One region of the Microbacterium sp. CIAB417 genome, then DNA from elsewhere that is predicted to be linked to it. Evidence: riboswitches for the same ligand, from Rfam matches in the RefSeq annotation. Region 1 holds a riboswitch; the other holds the start of a gene.

Evidence for each region. A riboswitch is a leader RNA that binds a small molecule or an ion and turns the genes downstream of it on or off. The one in region 1 is predicted to bind glycine.
Region 2: linked by a shared signal. The riboswitch ahead of KYX17_RS01465 (glycine cleavage system aminomethyltransferase GcvT) and the one ahead of KYX17_RS13370 (glycine cleavage system aminomethyltransferase GcvT) in region 1 are both predicted to bind glycine.

The regions. Positions count from the first base shown of each region.
Region 1 is NZ_JAHZUT010000003.1:220,657-224,673, forward strand. It holds gene KYX17_RS13360 (NUDIX domain-containing protein) at 1-731, opposite strand, end outside; gene KYX17_RS13365 (MarP family serine protease) at 842-2,026, shown strand; glycine riboswitch at 2,082-2,176, shown strand; gene KYX17_RS13370 (glycine cleavage system aminomethyltransferase GcvT) at 2,310-3,506, shown strand; gene gcvH (glycine cleavage system protein GcvH) at 3,503-3,883, shown strand; gene gcvP (aminomethyl-transferring glycine dehydrogenase) at 3,937-4,017, shown strand, end outside.
Region 2 is NZ_JAHZUT010000001.1:282,055-286,071, forward strand. It holds gene KYX17_RS01450 (ABC transporter permease) at 1-812, shown strand, start outside; gene KYX17_RS01455 (ABC transporter ATP-binding protein) at 809-1,696, shown strand; gene KYX17_RS01460 (ATP-binding cassette domain-containing protein) at 1,693-2,526, shown strand; glycine riboswitch at 2,554-2,648, shown strand; gene KYX17_RS01465 (glycine cleavage system aminomethyltransferase GcvT) at 2,791-4,017, shown strand, end outside.

The sequences.
Region 1 (4,017 bases):
GGGCGGCCGAGGGGGCCGCGATCGGCCAGCTCGACGTCCTGGTTGTAGCGGTACAGCCGTGCCGGCCGGTGACTCCCGGTGCGGAACGACTCGGTGGGGATCAGGGTGTTGCTGTTCTCGACCTGCCGGCGGAAGTTGGCCGGGTCGAGCTTGCGGTCCAGGATCGCCTCGTTGACCTCTCGCAGGTCCGCGAGCGTGAAGGCGTCCGGAAGCAGGCCATGGGCGATGCGGCTGTAGCCGACCTTGTTGCGCAGTCGCCACAGGGCGTAATCGACGATCGCGTTGTGGTCGAAGGCGAGGCCCGGAAGATCGGTCGCCGTGAACCAGTCGACGTTCTCGGGCGCGTCTCCCGCCGCGGCGTGCGCGGCGCTCTGCGCATCGACCTCGTCGGAGCGCAGCAGCGCCCAGTACACGATCGAGACGACGCGGCTGGGCGAGCGGCCGATGTCGCCGAACGCGTAGAGCTGCTCGAGGTAGCTCGCGCTGAGACCGGTCGTCTCGGCGAGCGTGCGCGAGGCCGCCTCATCGAGGTTCTCCGAGGCGTCCAGCCAGCCGCCGGGCAAGGCCCACAGCCCCTCGTACGGATCGCGGGTGCGTTTGACGAGGGGGAGGACGAGCCGCGGATCCTCGTCGCCGTCACGCCGCAGGCTGAAGATCACAGTCGAGACCGCCACGCGCGTCTCGGTGGACTCGGCGTCGGCGGTGTCAGGAGAGGGGTTAGTTCGTGTCATGGTGACCTTAACTCGAGACGATCTTAGTGTCATCGCGACCAGAAGCAAAATCCGTCGCCGGCTCAGGCGTCTCGCGGCGCCCTGTCAGCGCGGCCGCCTACGCTGACCGCATGCCGCCGATCGTGATCGACATCCTGCTGGTCGTGGTGCTGGTGATCGTGCTGATCCAGGGATGGCGGCGGGGCCTGCTGGCGAGCGTCGGGACGATCGCCGGACTCGTGGTCGGGGCGGTCGCCGCGTGGTGGCTCGTGCCGGTGGTGTCCCGCTGGGTCCCCGATCCCGCCTGGCGCGGCTGGGCGGCGCTGGCCGTTGCGGTGGGGCTGCTCGTGCTGGGTGCCTCGCTCGGCGGAGCCCTCGGTCGGGCGCTGCGCCGGGGAGCGACGCGCATCCGCCTGCGAGGAATCGATCGGGTGCTGGGAGCCGGGGCCATGACGGTCGTCGCGGCCCTCGTGCTCTCGCTGGTCGGGCAGAGCGTCGCCGCCCTCGGCATCCCCTTCGTGTCCTCCGCCCTCGCATCCTCCGCCGTCCTGCGCACGATCGACACGGTCACGCCGCGGCCCGTCGACGAGGCGTTGGTGCAGGTGCGCTCGGCCGTTCTCGACGACGGGCTGCCGCAGCTGGGTGCGCTGTTCGGAGAACTGACCGCACCCACCGACGTGGCGCCGCCCGTGGACCTCGACGATTCCGCCCTCAGCACCGCGGCACAGTCGGTGGCGCGCATCGCCGGAACGGCGTACTCCTGCGGACGCAACCTCACCGGGAGCGGCTTCGTGGTGGCTCCCGATCGCGTCGTGACCAACGCCCACGTGATCGCGGGCGTCGAGCGTCCGATGGTGGAACTGCCGGGGCGCGCCGCGCGCGAGGGACGCGTCGTGTACGTCGATGCCACGGCGGATCTCGCCCTGATCGCGGTGGACGATCTGGATGCGGCCGCGTTGCCGATCGGTGCCGATCTCGGCCCCGGCGCCGCCGCCGTCGTGCAGGGCTACCCCTACGGCGGACCGTTCACGATGGGCAGCGCCACGGTGCAGACCGTCGGGGTGGTCTCGGTGCCCGACATCTATGACCAGGGACGCGATCAGCGCGACGTCTACGCGCTGGCGGCCACGGTCCGCCCCGGTAACTCGGGTGGCCCGGTGCTGAACGCCGCAGGGGAGGCCGTGGGCATCGTGTTCGCGCGCGCCGACGACGGCTCCGAGATCGGGTACGCGTCGACCGCGACCGAGCTCGCCCCGGTCGTTGAGGCAGCGCCCACCCTGACGGATGCCGTCGGCTCCGGCGCCTGCGTGCCCTGATCGCCCGCGCGGGTGCGGCGGGCTATGCTGGCCCGACAACGTGAATATCGGCCCCACGACCGGTGCGGGAGAGTCTCGGAGATCTTGTCCGAGCACCGAAGGAGCAAGCCTCCCCGCCAATCTCTCAGGTACGCGTACCGCCCCGGTCGGGCGACTCTGAAAAGCGATCCTCGCGGATCCGCCGACGGTGAAAGATCGCGCCCCGCGTGTTCGAAACTCTCAGGCCCATGACAGAGGGGGAGTTCTCAGGCCCTCGCCTACCCGCATCCACCCGGGAGAACTCATGACCGATCCACGCTCCACCCCGCTCCGAGACCGCCACGAGGCGGCCGGAGCCGCCTTCACCGACTTCGGCGGATGGCTCATGCCCGTGCGCTACGGGTCCGATCTCGCCGAGCACCGTGCCGTGCGCGAGGCCGCAGGGCTCTTCGACATCTCGCACATGGCGGAGTTCCTCGTGACGGGCGCGCACGCGGGAGCCTTCCTCGACTACGCGCTCGCCGCCCGCCACTCGGGCATGCGGCTCGGCAAAGCGAAGTACTCTCTCGTGCTCGCCCCCGACGGCGGCATCGTCGACGACGTCATCGTCTACCGCCTGGCCGACGACTGGTTCATCGTCATCGCCAACGCGGGCAACCACGATGCGGTGGCGGAGGCGCTCGCCGACGCGCGCGCATCGTTCACGCCGCCCGCTCCCGCCGTGAGCGCGGACGGATCGTTCGGATTCATCGCCGGGGTCCACGTCACGGTCGAGGATGTGTCCGACGACTCGGCGCTGCTGGCCCTGCAGGGCCCGGCGGCGATCGCGGTGCTCGAGGCGTTGCCCGGTCTGGAACTCGCAGAACCCGCGCGTCGTCAGGGCGATGCCCCGACGCCGTGGAGCTTCGACGACCTCGGCTACTACAGTGTGCGCGCCGCGGACTTCGCCGGGCAGTCGGTGCTGATCCTGCGCACCGGGTACACGGGGGAGGATGGCGTCGAGATTCTCGTGCGACCGGATGCGGCAGCTGAGCTGTGGGACGCCCTCCTGGCGGTGGGGGAGCCTTTCGGCCTCGTCCCCGCGGGCCTCGCGGCGCGCGACACCCTGCGCCTCGAGGCGGGCATGCCGCTGTACGGGCACGAGCTGAACCGCGACGTGCGGCCCGCGCAGGCCGGGCTCGCACGCGTGGTCGCCGACGACAAGGACGCCTTCATCGGCAAGGGGGCGACCGAGCCCGCGTCCGATGCGCGCGTTCTGGTCGCCCTTGTCTCGGAGGGCAAGCGTGCAGGGCGTGCGGGCTATGCCGTCCTCGACGCCGAGGGCACCGTGGTCGGCGAGATCACGAGCGGTGCGCTCAGCCCCACCCTCGGACATCCGATCGCGCTCGCCTACGTCGACGGTGACCGAAGCCCGATCGGCACAGACCTGTTCATCGATGTACGCGGCTCGCGAATCCCCGCGACCGTGACCGAACCGCCCTTCTACCGGAGGAAGAAATGACCGTCGATCCGACCACGCTGTCCTACACCGCCGAGCACGAGTGGGTGCTCATCGAGGGCGGCGTCGCCACCTTCGGCATCACGGACTACGCCGCCGAACAGCTCGGCGACGTCGTGTTCGTCGACCTTCCCGCAATCGACGCCCCGGTCGTCGCCGGGCAGGTGTGCGGCGAGATCGAGTCGACGAAGTCGGTGGGCGAGCTCTACGCCCCGCTCAGCGGACGCGTCATCCAGGTCAACGGGGAGGTCGACGCCGACCCCTCGCTCGTGAACGCCGACCCGTACGGCGCGTGGCTCGTGCGCATCGAGCTCGACGGCGAGAGCGCGCCCCTGCTCGACCGCGCCGGGTACGAGGCGCTCATCGAGGGCGCCGCGTGAGCGTTCCGTTCACCGAGCGTCACATCGGCACGGATGCGGCCGCGCAGCGGCACATGCTCGACACGCTGGGGTACGCGAGCGTCGACGAGCTCGTGCGCACCGCGGTCCCCGCATCCATCCATGCGGCCACGCGG
Region 2 (4,017 bases), on a different contig from region 1:
TCGGGATCATCGGACCGTTCGTCACGCAGGATCCTCGCTTCTCCGGAAACGACGCGCTGCAGCCGCCGAACTCCGAGCACCTGCTCGGAACGACGAAGCTCGGTTACGACGTGCTGGCCCAGCTCGCGTACGGAACGCAGGGGTCGCTGCTGGTCGGAATCGTGGCCGGTCTCATCGCCATCGTGCTCTCCCTGCTGTTCGGTGTGCTCGCCGGATACGTCGGCGGGTGGCGGGACGAGACGCTGTCGCTGGTGACCAACATCGCCCTCGTGATCCCTGGGCTCCCGCTGGCCATGGTCATCGCGACGTACTTCAACACCCGCAGCTGGCTGCTCGTGGCCTTCGTGCTCGGCATCACCTCCTGGGCGGGGGCCGCCGTCGTGCTGCGCACGCAGGCGCGATCGCTGCGCAGCCGGGACTACGTCTACGCCGCGAAGGTGGCGGGGGAGAAGTCCTTCCGCGTCATCCTCGTGGAGATCCTGCCGAACCTGCTCCCGCTGCTGGCCGCGCAGTTCCTGTTCGCGATCATCTTCGCCATCCTGGGCGAGGCGGGCCTGTCCTACCTGGGTCTCGGCGCGACCGACTCCATCACGTGGGGGACCATCCTCAACGACGCGCAGTCCGGTCAGGCGCTCGGCACGGGAGCGTGGTGGTGGTTCATCCCGCCCGGCATCCTGATCGCGCTCCTGGGCTGCGGACTGTCGCTCATCAACTTCGCGATCGACGAGATCATCAACCCGAAGCTGCGGGTCGCCCCCGAGGCCGCGCGCCGCGTGCGCAAGGCCGCGAAGACGAAGGGAGTGGGCGCATGACCGCCTCCGAACCCGTTCTCACCGCCCGCGGCGTCTCGATCGAGTACGAGGTCGATCCGCCCGTCAAGGCCGTGCGCGACGTCTCGCTCACTCTTCACCGCGGTGAGATCCTGGGCCTCGCCGGCGAGTCCGGCTGCGGCAAGACGACGCTCGCCTACGGCCTCAACCGGCTGCTCAAGGCGCCGGCGCTGATGACCGGCGGCGAGATCGTCTTCCACGACAGGGACGGCGACGACATCGACATCGTCGGGCTCGAGGACGAGGGCCTGCGCGCGTTCCGGTGGGACAAGATCTCCATGGTGTTCCAGGGGGCGATGAACTCCCTCAACCCGGTCATCAGTGTGAAGGCGCAGATCTTCGACGTCTTCGACACGCATCGTCCCGGCATGAGCCGCCGCGCCAAGACCGAACGCGCGGAGGAGCTGCTCCGGCTCGTGGGGGTGGATCCCTCCCGGCTGACGAGCTTCCCGCACGAGCTGTCCGGAGGAATGCGCCAGCGCGTGATGATCGCGATGGCGCTGGCGCTGGATCCGCAGGTCATGATCATGGACGAGCCGACCACCGCCCTGGACGTGGTCGTGCAGCGCGGGATCATCCGCGAGATCATGCGTCTTCGGGAGAAGCTCGGCTTCGCGGTCATCTTCATCACCCACGACCTGCCGATGCTCCTGGAGATCAGCGACCGGATCGCGGTGATGCTGCAGGGCGAGATCGTCGAACAGGGCACCGCGGAGGAGATCTACCGGACCCCGCAGCACGAGTACACCCGGAAGCTGCTCTCCAGCTTCCCGAGCCTGCGCGGAGAGCGCGGCGGCTTCGTCCGCAGCGGCGACGCCGCACACGCGGGGGCGGCCGCGGCATCCGTCAAGGAGGACGTCCGATGAGCACTCTGGAAGCACGCCACCTCGTCAAGGACTTCCGCCTGCGTTCGGGGCTCAAGTCCACGACGCTGCACGCGGTCAAGGACGTCTCGTTCACTCTGGAGGCGGGCAAGACGATCGCGCTCGTGGGCGAGTCCGGCAGCGGGAAGTCGACCATCGCCCGGATGCTGATGAAGCTGGAGACGCCGACGTCGGGGGAGATCCTGCTGGACGGCGCTCCCAGCGGGAGATCCGGATCCGCGCTGGCGCGCTACCGGTCGGACGTGCAGATGGTGTTCCAGGACCCGTTCGCGTCGCTCAACCCGTTCCACACGATCATCCATCACCTCGAGCGGCCCCTGCGCATCCACCACCCGAAGCTCTCCCGCGGCGAGGTGCGCGAGAAGGCCCTCGATCTGCTCGAGCGGGTGCGGCTGTCGCCGGCCGAGAGCTTCGCGGAGCGGCGTCCGCACGAGTTGTCCGGCGGACAGCGGCAGCGCGTCGCCATCGCCAGGGCGCTTGCGCCGGGCGCACGGTTCATCGTCGCCGACGAGCCGGTCTCGATGCTCGACGTGTCGATCCGTCTCGGCGTCCTGAACCTGCTCGCCGACCTGCAGCGCGAGGAGAACCTCGGCGTGCTCTACATCACGCACGATCTCGCCACGGCACGCCACTTCAGCGACGAGATCCTCGTGATGTACCGGGGAGACATCGTCGAGCGCGGGCCGGCGGACGCGGTCATCCTCGACCCGCAGCACGACTACACGAAGACCCTGTTGGGCGCGGCGCCCGACCCGGAGAACATGGGCCGGCTGCGCGACGAGGTGCGCGCGGAGCTCGCGGGGAGGCCGTAAGCTGGTCGCACAACTGAAGACGGCCCCACGACCCGTGCGGGAGAGCCCCGGTGATTCCGGCCGGGCACCGAAGGAGCAAGCCTCCCCGCCAATCTCTCAGGTACGCGTACCGCGCCGGTCGGGCCACTCTGGAAAGCGATGCCCGCGCATCCGCCGACGGTGAAAGCCCCATCGGGGTGAAACTCTCAGGCCCATGACAGAGGGGGAGTTCTCGGATACCGTGCATTCCGTACGGCATCCATCCGTCCGATCCGGGAGAACTCCGTGGCCCGCTTCACACCTCTGCGCGAGCGACATGAGTCGCTGGGCGCGTCCTTCACCGACTTCGGCGGCTGGCAGATGCCGGTGCGCTACACGTCGGACCTCGCCGAGCATCATGCCGTGCGCCGGGCCGCGGGTCTGTTCGACATCTCGCACATGGCCGAGTTCACCGTCGACGGTCCGGATGCCGCGGCCTACCTCGATCACGCGCTGGCCGGTCGGATCTCCGCCGTGGCCGTCGGCCGGGCGAAGTACTCGCTCGTGCTGGCCGAGTCCGGCGGCATCGTCGACGACGTCATCGTCTACCGGCTCGGCAAGGAGAGCTTCCTGATCATCTCCAACGCCGGGAACCGGGATGCCGTGGCGCACGCGCTCCAGGAGCGGACGCGTTTCGACTCGCCTGCGGCTCGCTCAACGAGCGAGGGGGGTGCGGACCGTTCGACGAGCGAAGGGGGTGCGGACCGTTCGACGAGCGAAGGGGGTGCGGACCGTTCGACGAGCGAAGGGGGTGCGGACCGTTCGACGAGCGAAGGGGGCGTCACGGTCGTCGACGTCTCCGACGACTACGCGCTGCTGGCCGTGCAGGGCCCGGCCGCCGAGACGATCCTCGCCGAGACGGACGGCATCACGGAGGTCTCGATCCCGTGGGCGGAACAGCGCTACTACGCCTGGGCGTCGGCCCGCTTCCGCGGCGAGCCGCTGCTGATCGCGCGCACCGGGTACACCGGCGAGGACGGCTTCGAGCTGCTCGTGCGCGCCGCCGACGCGACCGCCCTGTGGGATGCGGTGCTCGCGGCGGGGGAGCCGCACGGTCTCGTTCCCGCCGGTCTCGCGGCACGGGACACGCTCCGTCTCGAGGCGGGCATGCCGCTGTACGGCCACGAGCTGACGCTGGACACCAAGCCGGCGCAGGCGGGGCTGGGACGCGTCGTCGCCGCCGACAAGGACGATTTCGTGGGCAGGGACGCGGTGCAGCCGGCATCCGACGCGCGAGTCCTGGTCGGCCTCGCCGCTGAGGGCCGTCGAGCCGGCCGTTCGGGCTACGCCGTCGTGTCGGAGGACGGTTCCGTCGTCGGCGAGATCACCAGCGGTGCGCTCAGCCCGACGCTCGGACACCCGATCGCCATGGCCTACATCGACCCGGCGGCGCGCGAGCAGCCGCTCTTCCTGGACGTGCGGGGGACGAGGATCCCCGCGACCCTGACCGACATGCCTTTCTACCGGAGGACG